Regions from separate parts of the Pseudoalteromonas obscura genome, predicted to be linked through region 3. Evidence: predicted binding sites of a transcription regulator. Region 3 holds the regulator's gene; each other region holds the start of a gene.
What was found. Region 3 encodes FliA, which starts transcription of late flagellar genes. Its sites were predicted from a motif close to CTAAAGNTNNNNNNNNNNNNGCCGATA; they were not measured.
Positions count from the first base shown of each region.

Region 1: a site for FliA is predicted at 8,087-8,113, ahead of QNM18_RS23725 (VC2046/SO_2500 family protein). Genes of this name have one in related genera too.
Region 2: a site for FliA is predicted at 5,993-6,019, ahead of pomA (flagellar motor protein PomA). Genes of this name have one in related genera too.

Region 1 covers NZ_JASJUT010000013.1:206,334-216,622, forward strand. Annotated here, with positions in the region: gene pabB (aminodeoxychorismate synthase component I) at 1-429, shown strand, start outside; gene QNM18_RS23685 (CoA pyrophosphatase) at 426-983, shown strand; gene QNM18_RS23690 (L-serine ammonia-lyase) at 1,084-2,460, shown strand; gene cysB (HTH-type transcriptional regulator CysB) at 2,544-3,521, opposite strand; gene QNM18_RS23700 (hypothetical protein) at 3,802-4,563, shown strand; gene QNM18_RS23705 (NCS2 family permease) at 4,564-5,853, opposite strand; gene QNM18_RS23710 (tetratricopeptide repeat protein) at 5,972-6,430, shown strand; gene QNM18_RS23715 (SulA-like leucine-rich domain-containing protein) at 6,542-6,967, shown strand; gene QNM18_RS23720 (YchJ family protein) at 6,983-7,438, shown strand; gene QNM18_RS23725 (VC2046/SO_2500 family protein) at 7,531-8,052, opposite strand; tRNA gene QNM18_RS23730 (tRNA-Tyr) at 8,165-8,249, shown strand; tRNA gene QNM18_RS23735 (tRNA-Tyr) at 8,269-8,353, shown strand; tRNA gene QNM18_RS23740 (tRNA-Tyr) at 8,377-8,461, shown strand; gene QNM18_RS23745 (M48 family metallopeptidase) at 8,515-9,177, opposite strand; gene QNM18_RS23750 (ion channel) at 9,256-10,236, shown strand; gene QNM18_RS23755 (HD domain-containing protein) at 10,244-10,289, opposite strand, start outside.
Region 2 covers NZ_JASJUT010000002.1:733,701-743,989, forward strand. Annotated here, with positions in the region: gene putA (bifunctional proline dehydrogenase/L-glutamate gamma-semialdehyde dehydrogenase PutA) at 1-1,001, shown strand, start outside; gene QNM18_RS07550 (aromatic amino acid transport family protein) at 1,252-2,451, shown strand; gene QNM18_RS07555 (hypothetical protein) at 2,586-3,461, shown strand; gene QNM18_RS07560 (hypothetical protein) at 3,511-4,041, opposite strand; gene QNM18_RS07565 (flagellar motor protein MotB) at 4,228-5,163, opposite strand; gene pomA (flagellar motor protein PomA) at 5,167-5,934, opposite strand; gene QNM18_RS07575 (exodeoxyribonuclease VII small subunit) at 6,181-6,423, shown strand; gene ispA ((2E,6E)-farnesyl diphosphate synthase) at 6,428-7,315, shown strand; gene dxs (1-deoxy-D-xylulose-5-phosphate synthase) at 7,429-9,294, shown strand; gene QNM18_RS07590 (helix-turn-helix transcriptional regulator) at 9,996-10,232, shown strand.
Region 3 covers NZ_JASJUT010000018.1:77,361-87,649, reverse strand. Annotated here, with positions in the region: gene QNM18_RS25920 (chemotaxis protein CheA) at 1-1,906, opposite strand, end outside; gene QNM18_RS25915 (protein phosphatase CheZ) at 1,922-2,689, opposite strand; gene cheY (chemotaxis response regulator CheY) at 2,710-3,093, opposite strand; gene QNM18_RS25905 (RNA polymerase sigma factor FliA) at 3,141-3,875, opposite strand; gene QNM18_RS25900 (MinD/ParA family ATP-binding protein) at 3,878-4,738, opposite strand; gene flhF (flagellar biosynthesis protein FlhF) at 4,731-6,230, opposite strand; gene flhA (flagellar biosynthesis protein FlhA) at 6,253-8,352, opposite strand; gene flhB (flagellar biosynthesis protein FlhB) at 8,411-9,541, opposite strand; gene fliR (flagellar biosynthetic protein FliR) at 9,551-10,289, opposite strand, start outside.

The sequences.
Region 1 (10,289 bases), on a different contig from region 3:
CGCAATGACTTAGGTAAAGTTGCAAAACCAGGTTCCGTCAGCGTACCTAAGCTATTCGACATAGAAAGTTTCCCTGCAGTTCATCATCTCGTCAGTACTGTGACTTGTGAACTCGCCGAAGGTAAAAAAGCCGTTGATCAACTACACGCTGCGTTTCCAGGGGGCTCAATTACAGGCGCACCGAAAATTAGAGCGATGGAGATAATAGAAGAGCTTGAACCCCATCGCAGAAGTGCGTACTGTGGTTCTATGGGTTACCTAAGCGCCTGTGGCGATATGGATACCTCCATTACAATTCGTACCTTGGTGTGTGAGGAGCAAAAAATCTATTGCTGGGCTGGAGGCGGGATTGTCGCCGATTCAGAACTCGAAGCTGAGTATCAAGAAACCTATCACAAGGTCAATAAAATTTTACCAATACTGCAATGAAACTCGATCATTTAATTAGTAGTTTTAGACTATCTCCTTTTGCTGCTTCCAATAAGACACTGCAGGGAGTTCAAAGTGCCGTTTTAGTACCGCTCGTTGAAGTAGAAGGCAGTGCGCACATATTACTGTGTAAACGTAACGCCAGCTTGAGAGCACATCCAAGCCAAATTTGTTTTCCTGGCGGAAAAGTAGAGCAACATGATAGTTCAGCTGAAGATACCGCCCTTAGAGAAACCTTCGAGGAAATTAGCCTCGCTAGAGAGCAAGTCACAACGCTTGGTCAGCTGCCAACACACAGCTCCTTGAGCGGATTTCATATTACTCCGGTCGTAGCGCGAGTGCAAAATTCAGCCACTTGGCAACAAACCAGTAGTGAAGTCGACAGCGTATTTACGGTTTCTTTAAGCGCTTTAATGGACCCTAATCAATGGCAGAGCTACCCTTGTCAAATTCGTGGCAACACCATAAATATCAATGGATTCATGACTTCACATGGTCTTTTGTGGGGGGCGACTGCAAGCATTATAAAAAAATTAACCAAGTCGCTTTCGTAAACTCATTACAATTGTCAAATTTCCATCCAATAACGGGTTACTTCTGCAATAATTAACGTTATTATGTGCGCCCGTTCAGAGGCAATGATGAGTAAATTTTATGATTAGTGCATTCGATATGTTTAGCATCGGTATTGGGCCATCGTCTTCCCATACTGTTGGTCCAATGCGCGCTTCGCGTCTTTTTGTCAAAGATCTACAAAATAGTAAATTAATTGACGACGTCACTTCTGTAAAAGTCGAATTATTTGGTTCCCTTGGTCAAACAGGTATCGGTCACGGATCCGGTAAAGCGGTCATATTAGGCCTTGCTGGCCATGACCCTGAAACTATCGACGCAGATCTTGTTCCAGAAATACTCGAAAAAATTGAGCAAGAGCAAGTAATCTATCTTGACCAAAAACATAAAGCTGATTTCCCAAAGCAAGGCGCTGTTGTATTTCACCGTCGAAAAACACTGCCGAAGCATTCCAATGCCATGGAAATCCAAGCGTATAAAGGTGACACGCTCTTACATAGCCAGATCTACTATTCGATTGGCGGCGGGTTCATTGTCACGGATCAAGATTTCGAAGCGGAAAAGCAAGCAGCACTTGATGTGCGAGAACAAAATCCAGCGCCCTATTTGTTTGATACAGCTGAGGAACTTTTAAACATCTGTAAGGAGACTGGGCTAAGTGTTTCCGCCCTCATGATGGCTAATGAGAAAACCCTTCGCAGTGAAAGTGAAATAAAACAAGAGCTGTTCAATATTTGGCAGGTAATGAAAGCGTGTACCGAAAGAGGGATGCGTACCGAAGGGATCCTTCCGGGTGGGTTAAAAGTAAAACGCAGAGCACCGAGCCTATACCTTAAACTCAATGTAGAAAACAGTAATGATCCATTACGTGCAATGGATTGGGTTGATTTATTTGCCCTTGCCGTGAATGAAGAGAATGCAGCTGGAGGACGAGTCGTCACCGCCCCGACCAATGGCGCTGCCGGTATATTACCAGCCGTATTGATGTACTATCACACCTTTATCAAAGAAGTTGATGTCGAAATTGCAACGCGCTACTTACTGACAGCCGCTGCTATTGGTATCCTCTATAAAAAGAACGCTTCTATCTCAGGTGCAGAGGTTGGTTGCCAAGGTGAAGTTGGTGTCGCCTGCTCAATGGCCGCTGGTGCATTGACTGAAATCATGGGTGGCAATGTCGTTCATGTGGAAAACGCAGCTGAAATTGGTATGGAACACAACCTAGGCTTAACCTGTGACCCTGTTGGGGGATTAGTACAAGTGCCGTGTATCGAACGAAATGCAATGGGTGCAGTAAAAGCCATCAATGCCTCAAGGCTTGCTCTTCGAGGTACAGGAGAGCAAAAGGTCTCTTTGGACAAGGTCATCAAAACCATGCTAGACACAGGTAACGATATGAAGACCAAATACAAAGAAACTGCACGCGGCGGTCTTGCCGTAAATATTATTGAGTGCTAAAACAAAAAAACCCAACACAAGTTGGGTTTTAAATTAAAGCCGCAAAGAGAAAGTCTACAAGTAGACTGTTCAAAACGTGGCTTTTATTTTACTGGTAATGTGACTTTAGCGAATAATGCATCTACATCATCTTGATTACGCATAAGGCTTGCTTTTTCAACCACATCCTTCGTCAAATGCGGCGCAAAACGCTCTATAAAGTCATACATGTAGCCTCTTAAAAAACTACCTTTTCTGAAGCCAATTTTTGTTGTGCTCGCTTCAAACAGATGGCTCGCATCAATGCAAACCAAATCTTTATCAGCAATATCGTCAACAGCCATAGTTGCCAATACGCCTACGCCCAATCCAAGCCTTACATATGTCTTAATCACGTCTGCATCTGTTGCGGTAAATACAATGTGTGGTTCAAGGCCATGTGCATTAAATGCTTTATCTAGTTCAGAGCGACCTGTAAAACCAAATACATAGGTTATGAGTGGGTACTTAGCTACGTCTTGTACCGTAATATTTTTTCCAAGCTGCGCTAGTGGGTGATCTTTCGTTACCACAATGCTTCTATTCCAGTGATAACAGGGCAACATGATCAAATCACCGTATAAATGGAGCGCCTCTGTTGCAATTGCAAAATCCGCGTCACCTCTCGCAGCCGCATCTGATATTTGCTGCGGAGTACCTTGATGCATGTGTAAAGAAACAGCCGGATACTTTTGCATAAATCCTTGAATAACAGGAGGTAAAGCATATCTTGCTTGGGTATGTGTCGTTGCAATGTTTAATTTACCTTGATCAGGCAAAGTGTGTTCATTTGCAACCGCTTTGATACCTTCAACTTTTGACAAAATTTCTCTGGCAATATTGATGATCTCATTACCAGCACTGGTTACATGTGTAAGGTGCTTACCACTACGGCCAAAGATCTGCACACCCAATTCATCTTCTAGCATACGTACTTGTTTTGAAATACCTGGCTGAGAAGTGTAAAGACTTTCAGCGGTAGCAGATACATTCAAATTATGATTAAGTACTTCAACTATGTATTTCAATTGTTGTAATTTCATAACATTGTTTATTTTTTTAGTTGTTATCCAATAAGTGACTTGGTTTACGCGGAACGCCGAGTCGGATCTTTTGTAAGACTAGCATAGTTATTGGTAGCCTGATAGTAATTGTAACATTTACGCAATCATATAAGAAAAACGAATTAGAAACGCCTATACTGAAAAAGTGGTGTATTCAAATTCATTTACATACACCTTGTTATTAAAACTATCCAATATACAATTGTTTGATGTAATATAAAAAATTATCGCCGTGGGTAGTTTTCGTAGAGATTCGGGTATGTTTGTTTACATAATAATATTGTTGATTGTTGCTTTAGTTGTGATAGCTGTTTGGATTAGTGCAATTCAGCAACATAAAGAAAAACAAGAAGCAGAAAGACGTAAAGAATTAGCAAAACAAAAGCGGATTATAGAAGAGTCCGAGGATGTTCTCGTCAATAGCACAAATATCCCTATGTCAGGAGACATGCTTAGGGTGATTCAAAAGCGCGTTCATGATGCGTTAGCCATGATGGTAGAGCTGACTCCCACATCAAGAGAGCTTAAAAATCGACTGCACGAATCTCAAGAACGCATGAATACAGAAACGGCAAATCTCACTGACAGCGATAAAGTCTCATTGCCAGATAACGACAAACAACTGATTGCGCTAGTGCAGGGCATCAAAAAGCTTCGTCAGCTTTTGCGCTCTGAACACAGTAAAGGTAAAGTGGATACTCAAGTTTTTGTAAAAGAAGACCGCCGTTTAGAGAAAATCCAACTGCGCATTAACGTTGAAAGTCAAATCAAACGAGGCCTATCTGCAAAAACAGCCAACATGGTTGGCTCAGCCAGACAGTACTTTGAAAAAGCCTATGCGACCATCATGGCTGTGACCTATAGCGATGAGTATGTAACTGAGAAAAAGAACCAGCTAGAGGCTTATCTCAACGAAATTAGTACTGAACTTAAAGCTTCGAATGCCTCTGCAGTTAAGAAAAAAGCAGAAAAAGAAAAGGACGATTTGGACGTCCTTTTCGCTCCGAAAAAGAAATGGTGATCAACTAAGCGCAAATTTGACGATAAATAACACTGTCAGAACCCACACGCTGATGGATATATCGTCTTTTTTGTTGCAAGCCAGCTTTACCGCAGTGTAAGCAATAAAACCCAATGCTATACCATGTGCAATTGAGAATGTTAGCGGCGTCATCAACAAAACCACACTTACAGGGATCGCGTCTGTCATATCGTCCCAGTTCACCAGCTTCAGGTTTTGCAACATCAAAACAGAGACATACAGAATTGCACCAGCAGTTGCATATGCAGGCACCATTTTTGCCAAAGGTGCAAAAAACATCATAAGTAAAAAGCAAAAGCCCACAACCACAGCAGTAAGTCCCGTGCGTCCGCCAACAGAAACACCAGATACAGACTCGATATAAGAAGTCGTCGTAGACGTCCCTAAAAACGAACCTGCTACTGTCGCCGTGCTATCCGCAGATAAAGCGCGTCCTAACCTCGGCATGTTCCCTTTTTCATCTGCAATACCCGCTTTTTGAGTTACCGCCACCAAGGTGCCGCTAGTATCAAAAAGATCAACAAATAAGAAAGCAAATACCACACTCAACATGGTGATTTCCAATGCGCCAACGATATCTAGCTGCCCTAAAGTAGGCGCAATGCTCGGTGGCGCAGAAACAATGCCTTGGTACTCAACCAAGCCAGCCCCCCAAGCGATAACTGTGACTAATAAAATGCTGATCAGTACGCCGCTTTTCCACTCTCTATACATCAATGCAGTTATCACAAAAAGGCTGAAAATGGCCAACAAAGGGCCGGGACTGGTGATATCGCCAAGTTGCACAAATGTGGCTGGACTCGAAACAATAATTTCAGCATTCTTTAATGCGATCAAAGCTAAAAATGCGCCTATCCCAGTTGCTATCGCACGCTTTAGTACCACTGGAATTGCCTGAATAACCCACTCTCTAATTTTGAAAATACTCAGTAGTAAAAACAAGCACCCAGATAGGAAGACCGCTCCCAAGGCAGTTTGCCAGCTATGCCCCATACCTAAAACAACACCATATGTAAAAAATGCATTCAACCCCATACCTGGTGCCAAAGCCAATGGGTAATTTGCAAAGAAGCCCATGATAAAACAGCCAATTGCTGCGGCTAAACACGTGGCAACGAACGCTGCACCATGATCAATGCCAGCTTCCGCCAGCATAGCCGGATTAACAAATACAATATAAACCATGGTAATAAATGTAGTGAGCCCTGCCACAACCTCCGTTTTTACATTGGTCTGTAGCGCTTTGAGAGAAAATAGTTTTTCTAGCATGTCTTTGTATTTTAAATGGAAACGAGGGGGCGATTTTACCATATTTCCTCGCCATAAACGGACAAATAAACTAAAAATCAGCTACAATGAAAACTAAGTTGTAATAAGTGAAGAGAGTATGAAAAGCAATCAATCTACAAAAGCTTATGGCGGAGACCTCGAGCAACAACTATTCAATGTACTCGAATTTGTTACCCAAGAACCAGACCCCAAACACAGCTGGCCAAAGGCACAAGATCCAGAGCAAGCTTATAAAAAAGGCCTTTATTACATCAAAGAAAAGCAGTATCCGCTTGCCGCTAAATGGATGAGATTGGCAGCGATGTCAGGTGACAACAAAGCACAATTTTATTTAGGCCTGTTATTTATAAAAGGTCAAGGCGTACCTAAAAGTGTTTTTCACGGTGTAGCTTGGTTAAGTCTAGCGCAGAGTCAAGGCAATAGCGCGGCATTAAGCACTCTCAATGAAGTGCGCCCCCACCTAACAACAAAACGCTACATAGACGCACAATGTTATGCCGCGACACTATTTGAACAAATCCATCAGCAAATGCATTTTGGGGCAAACCCAGAATAGGCCGCAGGTGTTAATGATTCGAAGTGAACAAAAAAACATCAAATAAAACTTGATTAAAACCACTGTATGAAATACTGTATATACACTGTATAAAGAATCAGTGGTCTAATCATGTTACCAATCACACCCAATGTAAAAACGCAATCGAGCAGCATTAGCCATGCCAGTAGTTTGAATATCTTGGATGCATACGATGAAACAACCACCAGTAATGAACTTTTAAAAATCTTATCTCGTTGTAATTCAAAAGCTGGTTGGACACTTTTGATAGCACCTGATCAGGTTTTCAGTAAATCTATGTTAGATGGCTATAATATCGATGTGAATAAGCTACTAGTGCTTAAGCAAAAGGATCTGATAAACTTAGAACATACTCTGGATAGCGCTTTGTCCAATGGTAATTTTGCGGCTGTCATCACTTGGCCGGGTATTTTGACGAAAAAGCAAATTGAATACCGTAGCCTAAATCACTCTAAAACAGCACTATACTGCTTTAAAGACTTTGCTCAATTGCCACTATCAAAGCTCACACACTAACTATATAGGTCATTTATGTGTTTTTGTGGTAACACACAAGCCTTTGAGCAATGCTGCAAGCCATTTATTAAAGGACAGTCTACTCCTCACCAATCTGAACAGCTAATGCGCTCTCGTTATAGTGCATACTGTACAAAGGAATGTGAGTATATTTTAAATACGTATGCATCAAAAACACGCAGCGAGCACACAGTCGAAGATATACTTATGTTCGCTCAACAAGTTAAGTTTGTTCATTTGGATGTTATTGAAACTGATCAAGATGACCAATATCAATATGTAGAATTCAAAGCATCGTATTTGGAAGGGGTGCAGCTGAGCGTGTTGCATGAACGCTCCAGATTTGTAAAAGAAAATGGCGCATGGCTATATCTTGACGGCGTTCTTTACCCTGAAGAGAGTAAAAAAGTAAGCCGAAACGATCCTTGTCCCTGCTTAAGTGGGAAAAAGTTCAAGAAGTGTCACGGATAACCTGTACTCAGCCTGAAGTGGCGTTACCTCACCAATGCCACTTTCGAGATTTAATCAGTACTCCCTATCCTATCAGAATCATAATAAAGCGATTATACAGCCACACTTAACTGAGACTGCATTTCTCCACTGGCTAACTGATCATAAAACCCGGCAGCATCTATTTCTCTTTCTTTAACTTCGATTTCAGGATGCTTTTGTTTATATAGTTTTGCTTTCACTGCTGGCTCTAGGTTTTCCATGACGTTTAAAGGGATATGCGTTTTATCGTCACGAATATGAAATGGTTCAGGATCAAGGCACTCATTTAGCTTGATATCTTCTAGCCCACCATCTTTCACAAAATATCGGTTGTATTGACCAATTAAAAAGTCAAACTCTTCAGGTGCCAAAGGTTGCTTCGGGCCTACTTGTAACTCTTTTCGCAATGCCTCTTCAGACTTATCTGCTTCGTCAACAGCACTTCGTGGTAAGTCAAATTGGCTAAAGTCCAATGCATCTTGTGACAATGCACTTAAGAGCAGAGCAAAATCGCTTCTACGCGATTCATGGACACTCAAACTTAACGCATTGCCTAACTGCGCTTCTTTGAGTAACAATTGTTCTATCTGCATGGATTTTCGCCAAAATTTTCAAAGTCTGAAAATTTATCGGCATTTTTTGAAAAAACTTTAGGACATTTCTTTACTTCGTCAAAAACTTTGTTATTATCAGCGCCGTTGTTGAGGAGGGGTTCCCGAGCGGCCAAAGGGATCAGACTGTAAATCTGACGGCTCAGCCTTCGCTGGTTCGAATCCAGCTCCCTCCACCATCAACGACAAAGTACAATTGGAGGGGTTCCCGAGCGGCCAAAGGGATCAGACTGTAAATCTGACGGCTCAGCCTTCGCTGGTTCGAATCCAGCTCCCTCCACCACTTTGTACTTAAAAATCTGTTATGGAGGGGTTCCCGAGCGGCCAAAGGGATCAGACTGTAAATCTGACGGCTCAGCCTTCGCTGGTTCGAATCCAGCTCCCTCCACCACTTCCTTTTTATCTTAATTTTAATTCTTTACATCTTCATTTCATATTTTATATCTATTGAATAAGCTTTATTTCCTGTTTCAAATAAGCCTTCGCTGTTTCAAATTCAGGATAAAAACGTCCGACAAAACACCAAAACGCATGATTGTGTGCCATTACATGATAATGCGCGAGCTCATGTACAATCACATAATCAATCACCCATTTAGGTGCACTTAATAAAGCACTGTTGAAAGCTAATACACCTTTACTAGAGAGGCTGCCCCAACGTCGTTTATAAAAGCGTACTTTTAGGGTTTTATATTTCGACCCCATCAATGCCTGATAGTAAGGCAATCGAGCATGTAAATAGGCTATTAGCTCAACCTTAAACAAATCATATATTTCTCCAATGTGGATATCTCTGTGTTGTTGCATAGAAGATTTTATATAGATGCGATGGTGTTGATGATCAATATAGGCAGATGAATGTCCATAACAAACTACGTAGCAATCACCAAAGATTGTAACTTTTTCTAATGGTGTTTTTTTACATGGCAGCGTATCCGCTACCAAACGCTGTTTTTGAGCAACCCAGCTTTGCTTTGAGTGCAGCCAAGCCGTTAACCAATTTTCGCAAATCCCCTCAGGCGCGTAAACGACAACCCCATCCGGTTTTACTTTAATTGCAACTGTCTTTCTTCGTCGACTGAGCTTAAGTTGGTAATTGAAATTCATAGTAAATTTATTGCTTTTTCATCTATCAATCTAATTTGCTGCTAACCTTTATACTTATTACGGAAAAAACAGGCTGCCATGAACAATAAACCTAAATGTCAGTATACATCTCCTGATGGACACAAGTGTCAAGAAATAGACATGGGCTCTGGATATTGTTTTTGGCATGATGCCAAATTCGACAAAAGTGGGTTAGAGCTATCTCACAAACTCGAACGTTATGCCAAAAAAGGGGGATTACTGCAAGGACTTGAGCTGAAAAGAGCCAATTTGGAAGGGCTAAATCTCGTTAAGTTTAATGATCACAACGGCTATGACCTATCGTATAGCAATTTTTATAGAGCGAACTTACACGGTGCTCACCTCTTTAACAGCACAATTCAAAATGCATCTCTAATGAAAGCGGATTTAAGGGATGCAAATCTACACTGCTGCAAGTTAGAAAACACCAATATTCTAGGAGTGAAGCTCAATGCAACTAGAATTGACAACCTTGTATTGGGCGACAAGTTATTACAAGAAAAACAAGCAATTGAAGCAACCAAACAAAAAAATGTGGAAGAAGCGCAAGATTTATATTTGCAAAGCGAAGAGATCTACAGACTGCTAAGAAAAGGCGCTGAACAGCAGGGCTTGTTTGAGATGGCAGGAAAGTATACCTATAGCGAATTGCGCATGCGTCATGCGCAGTACCCAACCTATTCAAAAAAGCGCTTAGTTTCAAGCTTTATTGACATGTTATGTGGGTATGGAGAAAAACCAGAAAATGTAATTCGCTTTAGCTTAGGTATGATTTTATTGTGTGCGCTTTGCTATTTTATGCTGGGTATCAATTACAACGGTGAAATCATTCAGTTTGCCACCAATGCCCCTCTCAAGCAGAATCTCCACTCCATGCTCAATTGCTTTTATTTTAGTGTTGTTACATTTACTACTTTAGGGTACGGAGATATCACACCAGTTGGGATTACACGCCTTATAGCGACCATAGAAGCTTTTATTGGTAGCTTTTCACTGGCGCTATTCGTCGTTGTCTTCGTCAAAAGGATGACTAGGTAGCTTTTACCTAGTCATTCGATATTTCACGCCCTAATTCCCTTAAGAATAGTTGC
Region 2 (10,289 bases), on a different contig from region 3:
ATCAAGTAAACAGCACAGGCTTTGGTCTTACAATGGGTATCCATACACGTATCGAAGAACGTGCAGAATACCTCGCTAAGCTATCTCGTGCGGGTAACATCTACGTAAACCGTAATATGATTGGTGCTGTTGTTGGGGTACAACCGTTTGGGGGTCGTGGCCTTTCTGGTACTGGTCCAAAAGCAGGTGGTCCAAACTACATTGCCCGTTTGGTAAAAGAAAACCAAGCAGAACAAAACATTCAGGCGACTAATCTTAAAGTAGATAACGAAGAGATCACGGCTTACCAAGGTGCGCAAGAGCAAGTATCACGCATGATGTCGCTATCAAAACGTGACGAGAAGGCTTGGCGTGCAATGCCACTAAACGATCGTGTATCAGCGGTGCGTCAGCTACTGGCTAAACTTGCGAAAGTCGAGATCTTAGATACCCTTGCTGATGATTTGAATAAGACATTGGCTGATGCGCGTGAGCAGCTTATCCGTGTTGAAAAGCGTCTAGATACCGTAATTGAATTACCAGGCCCAACAGGTGAGTCAAATACATTGCGCTACGAATCGCGTGGCTGTGTGGTTTGTTATGCAGATAAAGACACCTCTTTCAACTTCTGGGTGCTTTCTGTGATCACTGCTTTAGCAGCAGGTAACACTGTTATCACCGTCGTATCTGACTTATTTCATGAAGAAGCGATCGCGTTTAGAGAAAAACTACTAAATAGTGGAATTGCTGAGGGCGTACTTCAGGTTGCTAAACTAAATCAGCTACCAGCAATCTTGGCCCATGAGCACCTTGCGGGTGCCGTCGTTGGTAATGGTTGTGAGCGCAAAGGCTATGTAAGCACCCAACTTGCTGCCCGCAGCGGTGCCATCTTGCCTGTGATCAGTGCTGAGTACTACGATACGCTACTAGGGCGCCTCGTAACTGAAAAAACCATCAGTATCGACACAACTGCATCAGGTGGCAACACCTCACTGATGACATTGGTAGAAGACGATGCCTAACTTTGGCACTAAGTAGCCTCTTTAAAAAAGCCAGCGCAAGCTGGCTTTTTTGTCTCTAGAGAAAACCCAGCCTTCTCAGCTCATTATTTACCACACATAAAATCAACAAGTTAACATCACCCATGTAAAGTGAGTTAACTTTTGTAAAACACAAATTACAAACTTTCATTTTGATTTGCAGCAAAACTATTTCAATTTTTCTCAGTCCAGTATATTGTGCCTGTTTCTCTCACAAATATAGGGGCAATTTGTGCTTAATAATAAAACGCTAGGTAGTATGCTCATTGTCGCAGGTACGACAATTGGCGCAGGTATGCTGGCGCTGCCAATTGCATCAGCAGGACTTGGGTTTTCAACCTCGCTAATATTGATCATTGCAACTTGGTTGCTGATGACCTACACCGCCCTGCTCATGCTAGAAGTGCATCAATTTGCAAATAAAGAAGCGACACTGAACACCTTAGCAAAGCAAATTCTCGGTAAAAAAGGCCAATACATTGCAAACTTCTCAATGGTATTCCTGTTTTACGCTTTATGCGCAGCCTATATCGCAGGTGGAGGCTCTCAGCTACAAGACAAGCTCAGTAGCTTTACAGGGATGGAGATTGCGCCGCAAGTTGGCTCTATTGTTTTAGCACTACTGGTTGCCACAATCGTCGCGCTAGGTACCAGCACCGTTGATAAGTTGAACAGAATACTATTCACAATTAAAATCATTGTTTTGGCAAGCTTATTCTTTGTTCTTACTCCTTATGTCCATGGTCAACACCTACTCAACATGCCAATGGAGCAAGGCCTTATCCTATCTGCTATTCCAGTTATTTTTACTTCATTTGGCTTTCATGGCTCTATTCCATCGATTGTCAAATACGTTGGTTTAGACATAAAAACCTTACGCCGAGTCATGATTGCCGGTGCCGCACTGCCATTAACTATCTACGTTTTTTGGCAGTTGTTAAGTCAAGGAGTCATGGCACAAGAAGCGTTACTACAAAGTGCTGGTTTGCCTGGTTTTGTCGCCGCGATTTCGAACATTGCACACAATAGCCAAGTGCATACCTTTGTGACTATCTTTGCTGATCTCGCACTCGCCACTTCATTTTTAGGTGTAAGCCTTGGATTATTTGACTTTTTTGCCGACGCATTCAAGCAACAAAATTCAGGGTTAGATAGAGTAAAAACCGCACTGATCACATTCACTCCACCGCTGGGGTTTGCACTCTTCTACCCAGAAGGCTTTATCATGGCCTTAGGTTACGCTGCGATAGCCTTAGTCGTTTTAGCCGTTTTTCTACCTGTCGCCATGGTTTGGCAACAACGAAAAGTACAAAACTCAGGTTATCAAGTACAAGGTGGCAATCTAGGATTAATATGTGCGGGTCTATGTGGCGTATTAATTATTTCAGCGCAAGGTCTGCAAATGTTTGGCGTGATCCCTGCCCTAGGGTAAATGCAAAAATGGATTAGGCACTCAGCCTAATCCATATCAAAAATGTAGGAATGCATTACCACTTTTTACAATTCAAGTATCGCTTTAACCTCCCTGATATGAATATAATTGACTCAGTTACCAAGGAGTAAATTATGACTAGGGTTACAATGGCTTGCGTGCCATTATTGCTACTGAGCGCATGCGGCGGTGAAAGTGACACACCGCTACAAAAAGATAACACTGCAGAGCCAAATACACCGACAACACAACAACAAAGTAGTGACTGTGGCGCAAACTTCACAGCTGAACGTTCGCTCAATCAATTTGAGTTTTCTAGTGTGTTTTGGCATGCAGAAAGCGAAGCATTACAACCTAAACCAGAATTCAGACTCTATGCCGATAAACACTCTTTAGGTGCCACTCATACACTGTCATCCGACAAGGCTCCATGTATGTTAGCCGCCGCGGCCTTTGGTTCTACCAGTGCTGAAACTTGGCAAGGAGCAAGCAACAGCAGCTTCAAGCAAGGAGAGTTATATTACTACGCGCCTGAGCTAATTTTTAACACGCCCCTACCTGACTTTACATCTTTGGCGGATTGGCGCAATAAAGGTCAACCTGACACTATTAGCCAGCCCTTTGATGCTGCTCAACTGACGATTCATTATCGAGATCAAGACAATAACCTGATCACATTTGGCAACCAGAACACCAATACAACGGCTGTTAAGCTCACATGTAACAGTTCCACACTGGATCTCACTCTCCGAGTACAGTCAGTCGCATCGAACGCAGTAAATAAATTGGACCCTGCTTTTTGTGAAGAAAAACAAGTTGGGTTAGAAAGAGAAACACACTGTCTATCAGTAGGGGTTAACCAAGATATTGGCTTAGAAAACTGCAAATTTGATTTAACCAATGTAATATTGCCGGATCAGTTTGGCAATAAAAGCACTGTTAAAGTTGCGGGAATATTGAGCTTCTCTGCGAGCAATGCAACATTGAGGATCGATCAGCTGGAATTATAGAAACAGAGGTATAAATGTTGCGGGAGGGATTAAAAGAGAGACTAAGTTTCTATCCCTCTTTCTCTTTACCTTGAAGCCAAGTCAATTGCTTAGCCCGCTTGCCAAAATACATCACCAGCGGAGCAAAACACAGCATTACTGTCATAAAATTAACGATCGGTAATACAGTACGGTAAAAATAAGCAGAATAACTTGCATCCATTAGATGAATATCAACAAGCCTGAATAATTGTAACAATGGAGCTGGTAAAACAACGAGTTGCACCATAATACTTTGCCACATATACATCTTATCTCGTAGTGCCCAATAGGCGACTATTGCGATAAAGATAATGTCATTCAGTGCCCAAACAATATACCTATAAACTCGGTCAGGATCGTGCTCAATTAATGGATGAAAAGTAAAAAAACCAATGATGTAAAATGCCGAGCACAAGCACGAATACCTCAATGCCATCTTATCTTTATTCAGGATATAGATGAACACTGAAATGAAAGCCAGTATATATGAAACTTCAAGTATAGCGTTTAAGTATTTTAGAGCAAACTCAGCACTATCTAAATATTCGCCTAGAGACACCGCTTTACCTTAATTTTATCAGTTACTTCGGTTCTGTCTCTCCGGTATCATTACCGTTGCCGTTACCACCTGGAAATCTGTTGAATTTATTTAATGCATTCATTATAAACTCCTTTAAAATTTGATGTTTTTTGAAAATTAAAGCTATCATACGGTAGCCCAAATTACGCTTTGACGCAATCTTTTCTAGTTATTTTCCCTTCTAACTTCAATAGGATCAGACTCCTTCGCTTTGCCCTGCAAAATTGATATTTCTACCCGGCGATTGCGCTTTCTGTCCACATCGTTGGCATTTGGTACTAAAGGACGAGTATCTGCATGGCCAACCACAACCATTCTATTTTTGTCAAAACCACTCACTGTTTGCATTTCGCTCGCCACAGCAACCGCTCGGGTTGCTGAAAGATCCCAATTATTGAAATATAACTCATTGGAAACTTGGAAGTCGTCGGTGTGTCCAGATACAGTTATCTCCCCCGGTACATCTTTAAGTAATTCAGCAATATCGTGTATTACAGGCTTGAACTTAGGTTGTAAAAAAGCACTGCCCGACGGGAATGAGCCATTCTCTTGGATCCTAATGATAATTTGTTGGCCTAATGACTCTAATTCTATCGCCCCGTCCATGATTTGCTTTTCTAACTGCTGAGAGATTTTTTTGACTAGTTCGTTTACCTGTTCTTGATCCGCGGCAGCAACCGCTTGCGTCATCGATTGTTCTTGTGCTGTACTGGCTGATTCACCACCGCGCTTATTGCCCCGCTGCTCTTGACGTCCACCAGCCGAGCTCTCTTCACCGGCTTGGAACTCTAGCATTTGCTGGGTCATTTCTACTGTTTGTTGCTGAATGGTTTCAATGGGGGTCGGTTCGGGTTTACCCGGTGTAAACTCCATCGCGATGACACTTGTACCTTTGGGGATATCTTTAACTTCAATCTTGTTCTGAACACCAAAAGCAAACTTCATAGAACCCGCAATTTGCTTAAATTTCAGAACATCCATCTCAGAAAACGCCAGTAGCAGAACGAAGAAACACATAAGCAGAGACATAAGATCTGCAAACGTCCCCATCCATGCAGGCAACCCTGGGGGCGGGCATTTACATTCGTTCTCATCTGACATTATTTACTCCTCACCACCATCACCACGTTTAGACTCTGGCAGGTAGTTTTTCAAAATGCCTTCAATTACTTTCGGATTTTGACCATCTTGGATCCCCAAGATTGCATCCAAGATCAGTCGCTGATTGCGCTCTTCTTCGTCTTTTCTGAGTTCTAATTTAACTTGGATAGGAATAGCCACAACGTTGGCTAAAAACGCACCGTATAGGGTCGTTAATAATGCAACAGCCATCGCAGGTCCGATTGCTTTTGGGTCATCCATATTAGATAGCATTGCAACTAAGCCAATCAGCGTACCGATCATTCCCATCGCGGGTGCGATATCAGCGAGTGATTTAAATAATCCAGCACCTAGTTCATGGCGATTTGCAGTCAGTGCAATATCTTTTTGTAGCGTTGCTCGAACCACATCAGCATCGTGTCCGTCGACCAGCATATCGACACCCTTTCTCATAAATGGATTGGGAATTTCAGCCTCTTCTAGCGCGAGAAACCCACCCTTACGTGCAGAATCAGCAAGCTCTACTGCTTTTTCAATTAATTCCTCTGGCGTTTCTATTTTAAACATAAACGCCTTACCAGCCACTTTACCAATGCCTAAAAACTGCGCCAATGTAAAGTTAGACAACACAATAAAGATAGAGCCACCAAATACAATAACGACTGACGGGGTATTGTAAAACATGGCAAGTTGCCCATCACTACTGAGTACCATAGACATGACAATAAGGCCTATAGCACCTAGGATACCTATAACGGTTGCTAAATCCACACACCCTCCAAAGGCATTTATTCGTGAGATATCACGCAGTTATTCTTATACGTTGAGTTATCGGCAGGTTTTGCAATAACTTAATTCAATTATATTAAAAAGCCTTTAAATTGCGAGAATTAACCCAAACTATCAGATCAATTTTGCAATGATAGCCAATAAAAAAGTCTATCAGATACTTTGACCTCAATCTTTATAACCCATAAAATTGGCTTCCTAAAGTTTTGCTTGAGAGTGAATAAAAATATGGCAGTCAAAAAACCGGAAAATATGAGCTTTGAAGAAGCTGTCAACGAGCTCGAGTCCATTGTACAAGAAATGGAACACGGAGAGCTAACGTTAGAGCAATCTCTAAAACAGTTTGAAAGAGGGATTAAGCTCACTCAGGCCTCTAACCATAAACTTCAACAAGCAGAACAGAAAGTCAATATTTTACTCGCCAATGACGAAGCTAGCGCGCCGAGCGAGTTTTCCGATCAGGTAGATTAACTGCGTGGAATTACATCAAAGATTAAGCATCGCCAAACAAGATGTTGAAAAAACCATAAACGCTTATTTTGAACAAGACTTGGATACTGATCCAACGGCCAAAGCTGCTGCGCTCTACTCTATTAGTAATGGTGGAAAGCGACTGCGGCCCTTTTTAGTTTACGCCACAGGCGAAATGCTCGGTGCCAATATTGAAGATTTGCATATTGCCGCAGCAGCCGTCGAGTGTATTCACAGCTATTCTCTGGTTCATGATGATTTGCCTGCAATGGATGACGATGATCTTAGACGTGGTAAACCAACCTGCCACATTGCATTTGATGAAGCTCAGGCGATATTGGCCGGAGACTCATTGCAAACACTGGCCTTTGAATTACTTGCATCACACCAATTTGATATCCCAGCTCAGCAGCAGCTCGCTATGATTAAAGCACTGGCACAAGCCTCTGGATTGCAAGGTATGGTTGGAGGGCAAGCACTGGATATTGCCGCAACAAACACGCAGATCAGCATTGAAGCACTTGAACACATACACAGATTAAAAACCGGTGCACTGCTTAATTGCGCCATTGAATTAGGGGCACTTTGTGCGCCAAACACAACAGATTTAACACGTAGTCAGTTAAAGGACTTTGGATTAGCTATTGGATTAGCGTTTCAGGTCCAAGACGATATTCTTGATATTGAAGGCGATACACACACTCTCGGTAAACCTCAAGGGTCCGACTTAGAACACAATAAGTCAACTTACCCGGCATTACTGGGCATGGAAGGGGCAAAAGAGAAAGCGAAAACGCTTATCACCCAAGCGCTAGCTGCATTGGATAACATTGATGCAGATACGCGCCTACTTGCAGAATTAGCAAGGTATATAATCGCTCGAGATCATTGATATTCGCACCGACCTAAATGACTATTTAATGACAAGTTCCTTTTAAATTTATAAAACTATCGGCAAGCTTTGTATATAATTGGGCAAGGTTTGCTAAGGATATTACAAATAATATGACTCTTGATAGTAGCAAGTATCCATTATTGGCATTAGTTGATCAGCCTCAACAGCTAAGACAGTTACCTCAGCACAAGCTGAATGACTTTAGTACAGAGCTGAGAGGCTATTTATTAGACTCTGTATCACAGAGCAGTGGCCACTTAGCGTCGGGTTTAGGTACCGTTGAACTTACCGTCGCACTCCACTACGTATACAACACCCCAGTTGATAGACTCGTTTGGGATGTGGGCCATCAAGCCTACCCACATAAAATCTTGACTGGTCGTAAAGAACAAATGCATACCATTCGCCAAAAAGATGGCTTGCACCCATTCCCATACCGCGAAGAAAGCGAATTTGACACCTTCAGTGTTGGCCATTCCAGCACATCGATTTCGGCAGCGCTTGCTATGGCTATTGCTGCTGAAAAAGAAGGGAAAAACCGAAAGACTGTAGCAGTGATAGGCGATGGCGCAATGACTGCGGGCATGGCTTTTGAAGCGATGAACCACGCTGGTGATGTTAAATCAGATATGCTGGTTATCTTGAATGACAACGAAATGTCTATTTCAGAGAACGTTGGTGCATTGAACAATCACTTCGCCCGTATTTTATCCGGCAGTTTTTATACTAATATCCGTGAAGGCGGTAAAAAACTGCTGTCAGGCGTCCCCCCAGTTAAAGAACTTGCCAGTAAAATGGAAGAGCACCTAAAGGGCATGGTGATCCCTGGCACCTTCTTCGAAGAACTAGGCTTTAACTACATCGGCCCTATCGACGGCCACGATGTCGATATGTTGGTAGATACTCTGAGAAATATGCGCAACCTAAAAGGTCCGCAACTGCTGCATGTCAAAACTCAAAAAGGTAAAGGTTATCAACCCGCGGAAGCTGACCCTATCGGTTACCATGCGGTGCCCAACTTCAATCCAAGTGTGCACAGCCTTCCTAAAAAGAAACCCAGCGCCCCTACATTCTCCAAGGTATTTGGTGATTGGCTTTGTGATATGGCAGAGCAAGATCCTAAGTTAATGGCCATCACGCCAGCAATGCGCGAAGGCTCTGGTATGGTACGCTTTTCTAAAGAACACCCAAGTCAGTACTTTGATGTTGCTATCGCAGAGCAGCACGCAGTTACGTTGGGGGCTGGCTTTGCATGCGAAGGACTCAATCCTGTTGTCGCCATCTACTCAAGCTTTTTACAACGAGCTTACGACCAAGTGATTCATGACGTGGCAATTCAGGATCTACCCGTTTTATTTGCAATTGATAGAGCTGGTATCGTTGGTGCTGATGGAGAAACACACCAAGGTGCTTACGACTTAAGCTTTATGCGTTGTATTCCCAACTTGGTAATTATGGCTCCGAGTGATCTTAATGAATGTCGACAAATGCTCTACACAGGGCATTTACTCGATAAACCCGCAGCAGTGCGCTACCCAAGAGGTTCCGCTGGTGACGTTGAGCCAAGCCCAGAAATGGTCCAATTACCAATAGGTAAAGCGAATACCATCCGAGAGGGCCAGAAACTGGCTATCTTAAACTTTGGGACATTACTGGACAACGCACGCAGTGTTGCACAGCAACTGGATGCAACGCTTATTGATATGCGCTTTGTAAAGCCACTGGACGAGTCTTTGATAACCACTCTGGCACAAACTCATACGCACTTCATCACCCTTGAAGACAATGCCATCGCAGGCGGAGCAGGCAGTGCTGTCAGTGAGTTTTTAGCACAGCAAAATATTGCGCGCCCGGTAAAGCACTTGGGTATTCCTGATGAATTTATCAAACACGGTACACAAGACCAAATGCACAGCGAAATGGGCCTCGACAGCGAAGGGATCCTAGCAACTGCAACTAGCTGGATTGCCAGTTAATTTGATGTAGGGTGGCTGCATAAGCTGTCACTCTACTTTTAAACCCAAATCCCAGCTCCTTCTCCGCATCACAGCGCTAAAATAATTACATTGTAAAGCGTATCAGCCCTCAATTGATGCCTAATTAACAACAATAAACACCCGACATTGTGACTTTGACATGTATTTTAAGGCTTTCTCTTTATTCTGTGATTACCTCATCACCTAAAAAACCATGGCTGTGAAAAAACTGGTGAAAAATTAATATAATCATTAAAAAACAAATATAATCATGGTGATACATAAGTATCAAAACATAAAACGAGCATTTTAAAAGCAACGAACATGCTGCAAGTATAAAATCAGTAAAATGAGACTGTGAACTTTACTACTCATTAAATAGCTTCTTAGGGGAAAATTTGCCCTCTATGAAACATTTCATATTGTTGCATGAACAATAGACAGTATTAATTTAATGTGATAAAAATTTGTGAAAATTACAGCTCATATACGAAGTTAGTACTTTGTAGCCCATGGTTTATGCGCCAATAGTAATTGAGCATGCTGTATAGCTCTGTGCGCTGAATTGGTTAAACAGCTAGAGAACAACTTTTAGATTGTTACCAAGTGAGTACCGATTAGAGCCAATCACACTTGTCATACATGGTTGTCTTTTAAATATTGTAACTGAGTAACGGAATAGGTGTTAAAAGGAAGAGGAAATGGTGGATTTTTTTGCAAGATATATTACAGGTGATGATCTAAGAGCACTGCGTAAGAAAAAAGGGGTAACAACCGCAATCATGGCAAAACATCTCGGTGTTTGTCGTAAGACCTATGAAAACTGGGAAAGAGATGTAGGGCAACCAAAGCTAAATCAATTTTTTGCCATTTGTGCATTTTGCTCTATTGATCTCAGCGAGTTAATTACAAAAATAAGAAGCCACCAAAGCTCTTAACTGCTTATGCTGCTATCTATTAATTCTGAAAATAGGTTCTGATGCGCTAGAACCTAT
Region 3 (10,289 bases):
CCCCAGCCAATGGCAAGGCAAATGTCTGCTCTCCAACCATCACCATTAATGTCGGTAAAATAGCAAGCGTGAGTGGTACTTTAATTTCTAATATAGTGCCCACTCCCAGCTCTGACTGAATGTTCACTTGGCCATTAAGCTGGGTAATTTTAGTTTTTACAACATCCATTCCAACACCTCGGCCTGAGATGTCAGATATTTGTTCTTTAGTCGAAAATCCAGGAGCAAAGATCAGGTTATATGCCTCAGTATCCGACAATCTGCTTGCCTGATCAGAGTCAATTACGCCTTTACTAATTGCTATTTTCTTCAGTTTTTCAGGGTCCATACCTGCACCATCATCTCTGATGGTCAATAGGATATGATCACCTTCTTGTGAAGCTGACAAGGTCACAGTACCTGTACGCACTTTTCCAGCAGCTTCACGGACATCTGGCATTTCTATCCCGTGGTCAACCGAGTTTCTAACTAGGTGGACCAATGGATCTGCTAGTGCCTCTACGAGGTTTTTATCTAAATCTGTATCTTCACCCTCAAGGATCAGATTAATATCTTTTTTAAGGCTGCGCGCCAAGTCCCTAACAACGCGGGGGAAGCGACCAAATACTTTCTTAATTGGCTGCATTCGCGTTTTCATAACAGCACCTTGCAAATCTGCGGTAACCACATCTAAATTTGAGATGGCTTTACCCATTGCTTCGCTGTTGCTGTTATTAGCAAGGCTTACTAAACGGTTGCGCACCAATACTAACTCACCGACCATATTCATTATTTGGTCTAAGCGCTTTGTATCAACACGGACTGTCGTCTCAGCCTGAGCTGCGGGCTTCTTCGCAGCTCCACCTTTTGGCTCTGCTTTGGCAGGCGCTGGTGCCGATTTTGCTGCTGGTTTCGCAGCCGATTTTGGCGCTTCCACTTTTGCAGCTGGCTGGGGTTTAGGCTTTGGAGCCGGGGCAGGTTCAACTTTTGGTGCCGGTGCAGGATCCGATTTTGCTGAAGAATCTTCCTTATTTTTAGGCGCCTGACCTTTGCCATGTAGCTCGTCTAATAAGGCTTCAAATTCATCATCGTTTATTTCTTCATCCGTACCTGCCGATTCTGACGCAGGTGCAGCTGGCGTTGCTGGTGCAACAGGAGCTGCTGGCTTCTCAGGTTCACTGGGCGTAGAGCCAAACTGGCCAACACCGTGCAATTCATCTAATAAGCTATCGAATTCATCGTCGGTAATATCACCATCATTTGCATTTGCTGGCGGTGCAGCTGGCGCTGATGCGGCCGGTGCTTGCTCTTCTGCCGACGGGCCGTTCCCAGAGCCATGTAGCTCATCTAACAGGCTTTCAAATTCTTCTTCTGTTATTTCATCAATGTTGTCAGACTTAGCTGGCTCGCTACTTTCTTCACTACTGCCATCTAAATCGAAAAATACGTCAGCTTCAGGTTCAGGAGGGGCTTCTGGCGTCGGTGCAACAACAGCCTCTGGTTCTGGAGTCAGTGCAACTGGTTCTTCGTCAGCAGATTCTGGTTGGCTAAGCTTGTGCAAGACGTCAAGTAACGTCTGGTCAGCTGGCTCTGGTTGCTCGCGGTTTTGAATACAAGCAAACATATCGTTAATTGTATCCAGTGACTGCAAGATCACATCCATTAATTCTGGGTTGACTGAACGTTGACCTTGTCTCAGTACATCGAAAACATTCTCAGCACCATGACAAGCATCAACCAGCTCATTCATGCCTAGAAAGCCAGCACCACCTTTAACTGTGTGGAACCCTCTAAAAATTGCATTTAGTAAATCTTTGTCATCTGGGTTGTTTTCTAATTCAACGAGTTGCTCAGATAACAGTTCGAGTATTTCTCCAGCTTCAACAAGAAAGTCTTGTAAGATATCTTCATCGACTTCAAAGCTCATTATTATACTCTCCTATTAGAAACCCAAACTAGATAACAAATCATCAACTTCATCCTGACCAGACACGACATCGTCTCGTTCTTCAGCGTCAATGATAGGTCCTTCTGGACCTGATAGTTCATCAGTGGTGGTTTCAACTACTTCTTGTGGTTGTTGAGCCGTGCTAAGTTGACCCACTTCTGACGTGCCAAATACAGTTAATAAATGAATTAAACTGTCTTCAACCTCTCTGACAAGTTCAATGACTCGGCGAATAACTTGACCAGTCAAATCTTGATAATCTTGCGCCATCAAGACATTTGTCATCAAGGTTTGTAGCTCATCGGTACGGCCTTGTGAAGATTGCATAAAGTCATTTAAGTCGTGACACAGGGATTTAAACTCCCCTAATTGTATATCACGACTCATTAACCTATCCCAGGTAGGCTTTATTTCAGAAAGCTCATCTGCCAACTGTTGAGCAAGCGGCAAACTCGCTTCCACCGCGTCCATTGTTTTATTAGCCGCGTTTTCTGTCATTTCCATGACATAATTTAAACGTTGTTTTGCATCTGGTAAGGCTTCAGTTGTTAAGTCTGATAAACGCGTATCTAACTCGAAGTTTTTCAACGATTCGTGTAATTGGCGTGTCAATTTTCCGACTTCAGCAAATAATTCAGATTGTTCTTTATTAGTCGCTTCAATTAAAATTTGATCAGCTTTTTCTTGTTCACCATTTTCAAGAAACTCAACAAGTTGCTTTGCTTGCTCTAATGTTATTTGTGGCGCAGAGGATTCTGACATAAGCCTATCCTTACTAGTAACTAGCCTAAGCGTTCAAAGACTTTTTCTAACTTAGTTTTCAATGTTCCAGCTGTAAACGGCTTGACGATATAACCATTTACACCAGCTTGAGCTGCTGCAACAATTTGTTCTTTTTTAGCTTCTGCAGTTACCATCAGCACTGGAATGTGCTTAAGGCTATCATCGGCTCTTATCGCTCTTAGCAGATCGATACCTTGCATGCCTGGCATGTTCCAATCGGTAACAACAAAGTCAAATTCTTGATTTTGCAACATTGGAAGCGCAGTGCTGCCATCATCTGCCTCTTGAACATTTGTAAAGCCTAAGTCTCTCAAAAGGTTTTTGATTATTCTTCTCATTGTAGAGAAATCATCAACCACGAGAATTTTCATGTTCTTATCCAAAACTTCCTCCGGTGAGGTTTGAACCTAAATAAATAATAAAATGTACTCTAATTGATCCAGTCATTTATCTTGGCTCTGAGTTTAATCATTGCCTGACCATGAATCTGACTCACTCGAGACTCGCTCACATCAAGGATCTGGCCAATCTCTTTTAAATTCATTTCATCGTTATAGTACAAAGACAAAACCATCGCATCTCGCTCAGGTAATGTTTTAATTGCTTCTACTAACGATTCATTAAAGCGCTCATTCTTAACGTTATTGAATGGTTTGTCTAGCGCTAAATCACTGCCTGCAGGTGAAATTACATCTTGATCGACACCCAAGTCTTCAATGCCAATAATTTTACTTGCATTTACGTCATGTAAAATATGATGGTACTCATCTAAGGGAATATCAAGTTTTTCAGCGATTTCAGTATCTTTAGGCTCTCGGCCTAAGGCTGTTTCCAGCTCAGAAATAGCCTCTGCCACCATACGGCTATTTTTATGAACTGAGCGTGGTGCCCAGTCTCCACGGCGTATTTCATCTAACATTGCGCCGCGAATGCGAATCCCTGCAAAGGTTTCGAAGCTAGCCCCTTTACTTGCATCAAAATTCTTTGTCGCTTCAATTAAACCAATCATGCCAGATTGAATTAGGTCATCGAGTTGAACGCTCGCGGGTAGTCTCGCGAGCAAATGACAAGCAACTTTTTTGACTAAAGGTGTATGACGCTCAACCACCTTATTCAGATGATCTGCTGTTTGATATCCCGCCATTCGATTGACCGGTGTAGCCATAATTACCCGTTAACTAGTTGCTCAATGAAAAACTCTAAGTGACCTGAAGGCTGGTGAGGTACAGGCCATTTCACTGCTTTACTTGCCAATCCCCTAAATGCAACTGCAGCTGGGGAATTAGGGTAGAGTTCCACGATCGTTTTTTGACGACGCGAAGACTTTCGCATATTTTCGTCGAAAGGTATTGTTGCAACGAGTTCAAGCGCTACATCTAAAAACCTATCCGTTACTTTCGAGAGCTTTGCAAAGAGTTCCTGACCTTCACGAAGGCTTCTCACCATATTCGCGACGATTTTAAATTTGTAAACTCCGTGCTCTCGGCTTAATACTTTTATCAGTGCATAAGCATCTGTGATTGACGTTGGCTCATCACAAACTACAACCATGACGTCTTGAGCTGCTCTTGAAAAACTGAGTACCATATCTGAAATACCAGCAGCCGTATCGACAATCAGAACATCAAAATCGTTACTTAATTCACTGAATGCTCGAATAAGACCGGCATGTTCTGCTGGGCTTAATTCAACCATATTTTGAGAACCTGAAGTAGCAGGTACAATTCTTATACCAGCAGGCCCTTCTACTAAAATCTCATCTAATTCACATTCGCCGGATAGCACATGAGACAGGTTGCGCTCAACACGTAACCCTAGCATTACGTCACAATTTGCTAATCCAAGGTCAGCATCTAAAACTAATACTCTATGGCCTTGTTGTCCTAACGCAATCGCAGTATTCAATGAAACATTGGTCTTACCGACTCCTCCTTTACCACCAGTTACTGCTATTACTTTTACTCCGTGGTTACTTTTTTGATTCATTTTACGCAGGCCACTTGCTTGATCTAAAACTGTATTAATCATACATTCCTACTGTCTGGGACGCCACTGCTTCACGTCGTGAATGTTGTGCTTTTGTTCTTTTTAAATACAATTGCTCAGCCTTTTTAACTAATTTTTGAGCATTTGCTACACGAATGTCTTCTGGCACTCGCTGTCCGTTGGTAAGATACCCTATTGGCAAACGATTTTGAATCGCAATACTAATAATCTCACCTAAACTTAGACATTCATCAAGTTTTGTAAAAATGCAACCGCTTAAATTTACTTTTTTAAAGTGATTGACAGTTTCTTGCAAAACATGCATTTGCGATGTTGCACTTAATACTAAGTAGCTACGAATATCAACTCTTGAACTACGCATCAATGTATTAAGTTGTTCAGTTAAACGCAAGTCTCTTTGACTCATGCCCGCAGTATCTATTAATACTAGTCGTTTATTTCGTAAATGATAAAGAACTTCTGCTAATTCATTAGCATCTTTAACTTGCTTTACCGGACAGCCAATGATTCTACCATAAGTTGCCAACTGCTCGTAAGCACCAATTCGATATGTATCAGTAGTAATTAAAGCAACTTTATCAGCACCATATTTTTGAGCGCCTAGCGCTGCAAGCTTTGCAACCGTCGTCGTCTTACCAACTCCAGTTGGTCCAACCATCGCATACACACCACCTTGACGAAGAATATCGTTGTTGGTTGTGTGCATTTGATTTACAACCATATTTAAAAGTGCATTCCACGCTTCTTTTCTCGATACATCGTCAGGGATAAAACAGGCCATTTGCTCAGCGACATCAGAACTAATTCCCATACCTTGAAGGCGGTCTACTAAACAAGCTCTAGTCGGATCACGTCGTTCCATTTCTTGTTTCATTAAACCAGAAAGCTGATATTCAAGTAATTGACGTATCGCATTCATTTCATCACGCATCGAGCTCATTTCATCTTGCGGAGCGGCTGCTGTTGCTGTTTGTAGCGGATCCAGCTCTGAATCTAAATCATCGTCAAAACCCCAGTCTGAAGAAATAGGGTCGGCTTCTTTTACAGGACGTTGACGAGCACTGATGGGCTGCGCTTGCTGAGTTTGATTGAATTCAGGTCTCTGTGCTTGTTGAGGTTGAAACAAGTCATCTGTGTCTATCCCTGAATGCGAAAACATAGAAGCAAGCTCAGGTGAACGAGGTTTTGGAGCTTGACGCTCTAGGAGCGCTTCTAGGCTATCAGCCACTTGAGCCTGAGGCTGAGCTTGAGGACGACGAGTTTGAGGCTTAACCACTCTTGCTGGCTGACTATACGTTGGCTTTTGTACGGCTGCTGGCGCAGGCTCAGGACGAGTCTCCACAGGAGCAGCCTGTGACTGCGGCGCTACGCGGTCGTTGTCAATTGCAGCGACGATTTCTACGCCATCAGCAAGCTTTTTGTTTGACATGATCACCGCGTCTGCACCTAATTCATCTTTTACTTCTTTCAAAGCAGTACGCATATCTTTTGCAAAAAATCTTTTAATCTTCATAACTCAGCACCTCGTTCCTCTATTATTGCCCTACAGAGCTAATAATCTTGATTTGTCTCTCGTCTGGTACTTCCTGGTAAGACATCACTCTTAATCCAGGGATCGTATGTTTGACAAATCGAGATAAAACACTTCTTAACATACCTGAGGTTAATAAGATGGACGGCTCGCCTAGCATTTCTTGCGTTTGATGCGCTTCTCTCAATGAACCTTGAAGTCGCTCTGCAAGTCCTGGCTCTATGCCTGCCCCCTCATCACCTGCGTTCTGAAGTGACTGATGCAACATCTGTTCCAACTCGGGCGCCAATGTTATGACAGGTATCTCATCAGCATTGCCAACAGCATCTTGAACTATGAGTCTGCGTAGTGAGATTCGCACTGCAGCCGTTAGTACATCAGGGTCTTGGCTTCGAGGACCATATTCAACTAAGGTCTGCACAATTGATCTCATATCTCGAATTGCGACCCCTTCATTGAGTAAATTTTGCAGTACTTTTACAATCGTTGTCAGTGGTAGTACATCAGGAACTAACCCTTCAACTAATCTAGGGTGGCTTTTCGCCAACATATCTAATAAGTTTTGAACTTCTTCATGACCTAACAATAAAGAAGCATTATTGGTCAATAACTGACTAATGTGTGTTGCAACCACAGTAGCTGCATCAACAACCGTATAACCTAAAGAATGAGCTTCATCTTTTTGGTCGGGTTTAATCCAAACTGCATCCAACCCAAAAGCTGGATCTTTTGTTGCGACACCTTGAATTGGTCCAAATACCTGACCTGGGTTAATCGCGAGTTCATCACCATGTTTTAGTTCACCATCGCCAGACCCAACGCCCATTAGCGTGATCTTATAAGCGTTCGGGTCTAGTTCTAAATTGTCACGAATGTGAACAGGAGGGACGAGAAAGCCTAGCTCTTGTGATAACTTTTTACGCACACCTTTTATGCGGCTGAGTAATTCACCACCTTGGGCCTGATCGACAAGTGGTATAAGTCTATAACCCACTTCTAAGCCAATCACGTCAACTGGTTGAACATCGTCCCATCCAAGCTCTTTTTGATCTTGCTGCTTATTGGCAACTTGTGTGCCTTTAGCTTCTTGCTCTGCTTGTTCTGCAGCTGCCTTTGCTTTGTGCTGCTTTGAGTAATATGCTAAACCACCGATTAAGCTCCCCAAACCTAAGAATGCAACATGTGGCATGCCCGGTACTAAGCCCATTACAATGAGGATACCAGAGGCAATATATAGAGACTTTTCATTGCCTAATTGCTGTGTTACCTGCTCACCCATGTTGTGAGATTCATTTTGACGTGTCACAACGATTGCAGTGCCAATTGACAACAGCAGTGATGGTAATTGTGCAACAAGGCCATCACCAATCGTCAGTAACGTATACACCTCCATCGCTCTGCCAAAAGTAAGGTCATGCTGTACCATGCCGACAAATAGGCCACCAATAATATTGATCGCAAGTATCACAATGCCTGCGATTGCATCACCTTTTACAAATTTGCTGGCACCGTCCATCGAACCATAAAAGTCCGCTTCTCTTGTCACTTCATCACGGCGAGTACGTGCGTCTTCAGCAGAAATGAAACCGGCGTTCAGGTCGGCGTCTATTGCCATCTGTTTACCTGGCATTGCGTCTAGTGTGAAACGCGCTGATACTTCTGAAATACGTCCCGCACCTTTGGTGATTACTACAAAGTTAATTATGATCAGAATTAGGAAGACGACTAAACCAACGGCATAGTTACCGCCAATTACAACAGAGCCAAATGCTTCAATCACTTTACCAGCTGCATCACCACCGTTGTGACCTTCGAGAAGCACTACTCGGGTACTGGCAACATTCAGTGCCAGTCTCATAATTGTCGCAATAAGAAGCACTGCCGGGAACATACCAAACTCAAGGGGTTTTAGCGTATATACCGTTACTAATAATACGACCAGTGCCAATGCAATATTGAATGAAAATAAGATATCTAACAAAAACGGAGGCATGGGTAATATCACCATACCTAACGCAGCAAGAACCAGTAACGGTGTACCTATCCCCTTCGCATATTCTTTTTTGTCTCGATTAATTTGTTGTAGAACCGCTTTAAAATCCATAACTTATCAACTTCAATTTATTGACGCAGATAAGTTAAAGCAAAGTTCGTTCCAACTATTAGTGTTTCAAGCTATCAGGAATAGGTAAGTCTTTACTCAGTTCGTTAGGCCTGCGACCACGACCTTTATTGAATTTTTTCAGCTGGAATACATAAGCGAGCACTTGTGCCACCGCTGTAAATAACTGATCAGGTATTTGGTCACCCACCTCTGTGGTGTGGTATAAAGAGCGCGTCAACACAGGAGATTCGACAATCGGCACCTCATTACCTTTAGCAACCTTTCGGATCTGCATTGCTAGCTCATCGACCCCTTTGGCTATAACCATAGGTGCACCAGCTTTTTCCGTGTCATATTTCAGTGCTACTGAGTAGTGTGTGGGGTTTGTAACAACAACATCTGCATCAGGTACATCTTGCATCATGCGTCGCTGTGACATTTCTCGTTGTGTTCTCCGAATACGCGCTTTAATTTGAGGATCACCTTCTGAATTTTTATACTCATCTTTCACTTCTTGCAATGTCATCTTCAATTGCTTGTTGTGGTTATAACTTTGATAAGGTGCATCAATGGCAGAAATTATGATCATGGTGCAACTGAGGGCGAGGAACAACCAAGACAAAATTTCCAGTGAATGAATAACACTTCCAGGGACTGATTCAATGCTCAGATGCAAGATGTCGTAAAACATCCACTTGATGAATAAGATAGCAAACCCAGCAACCAGTACAAACTTTAAAATAGATTTAAACAGCTCCACGGCGGCTTGCGGACCAAACATACGTTTGATCCCTTTCATCGGTGACATTTTACTTGGCTTTGGAGAGGCAGCTTCCCAGCTAAAGTTAAAGCCGCCAAGCAATGTATTACCAATTACACCGGCGACAAGAATAATCAAGACAAACATCGACATAGGGAAGAAAAGTTCGGAGAATGCATCACCCCAAACAGCAAACATCTTGGTTGTATCATATGTTTCGTTGCGATTGAGAGTGAGCATGCGGCCCATGATGTTATAAAGGCCTTTAGCGATATCGGCCCCATATAAAATAAGTGCGACCGCAGAGAAAATAAGTACAAACGTCGTCCCCAACTCCTTAGAACGAGCGACTTGACCCTTTTTTCTAGCATCACTGATCTTTTTCGCCGTGGGTTCTTCGGTACGTTCTTGACCTGAATCTTCAGCCATCTTACTCTCCTACACCGTACAGCCAATTAAATTACACATCAGCTCAGTCATTTTAAGCCACTGAAACTCGTACTGCATAGTAAAGTTGCCCAATGTCGCCCAAATAATCATTAGTCCAGCGACTAGGGTAAACGCAAAGCCAACAGAGAAAATATTCATTTGTGGTGCTGCACGCGTCATAATGCCAAAGGCCAAATTTATCACTAACATCGCCGTTAAAGGTGCCAACGAAAGAGATAAAGCCGTTGCGAACAGCCAAGAGCCCCAGTTAGCAATGTCATAATAATTATCAACATGCCACCAGTCTCCTCCGATGGGCCACGACTGAAAGCTAAACACAATCATTTGGATCATCATCAAATGACCGTTGAATACAAAAAATAACAGTGTTGCTAGGATCAAATAAAACTGGCCTACGGCTGGCACACTTAAACCATTTGATGGGTCAACAACGGATGCGAAACCCAGACCAGTTTGCATCGCCAGAACTTGACCGGCAAGAATAAAGGTGTTTAATAACAGTAGCGAAGCAAAACCAATCGCTACCCCAACAATCATCTCTTGGATAACCACCAGTATCATCTGAAACGAAAATAAATCGGTAAACTGAGATTGCGGTATCGCAGGAGCAACAGCTAAGGTCACCACCATAGATAAACAAATTTTTATGCGCTTTGAAACACTCTGTGCACCTAAACCTGCCATGACCATGATCATTGAACTAATGCGAATGAACGGGATCAAGTAA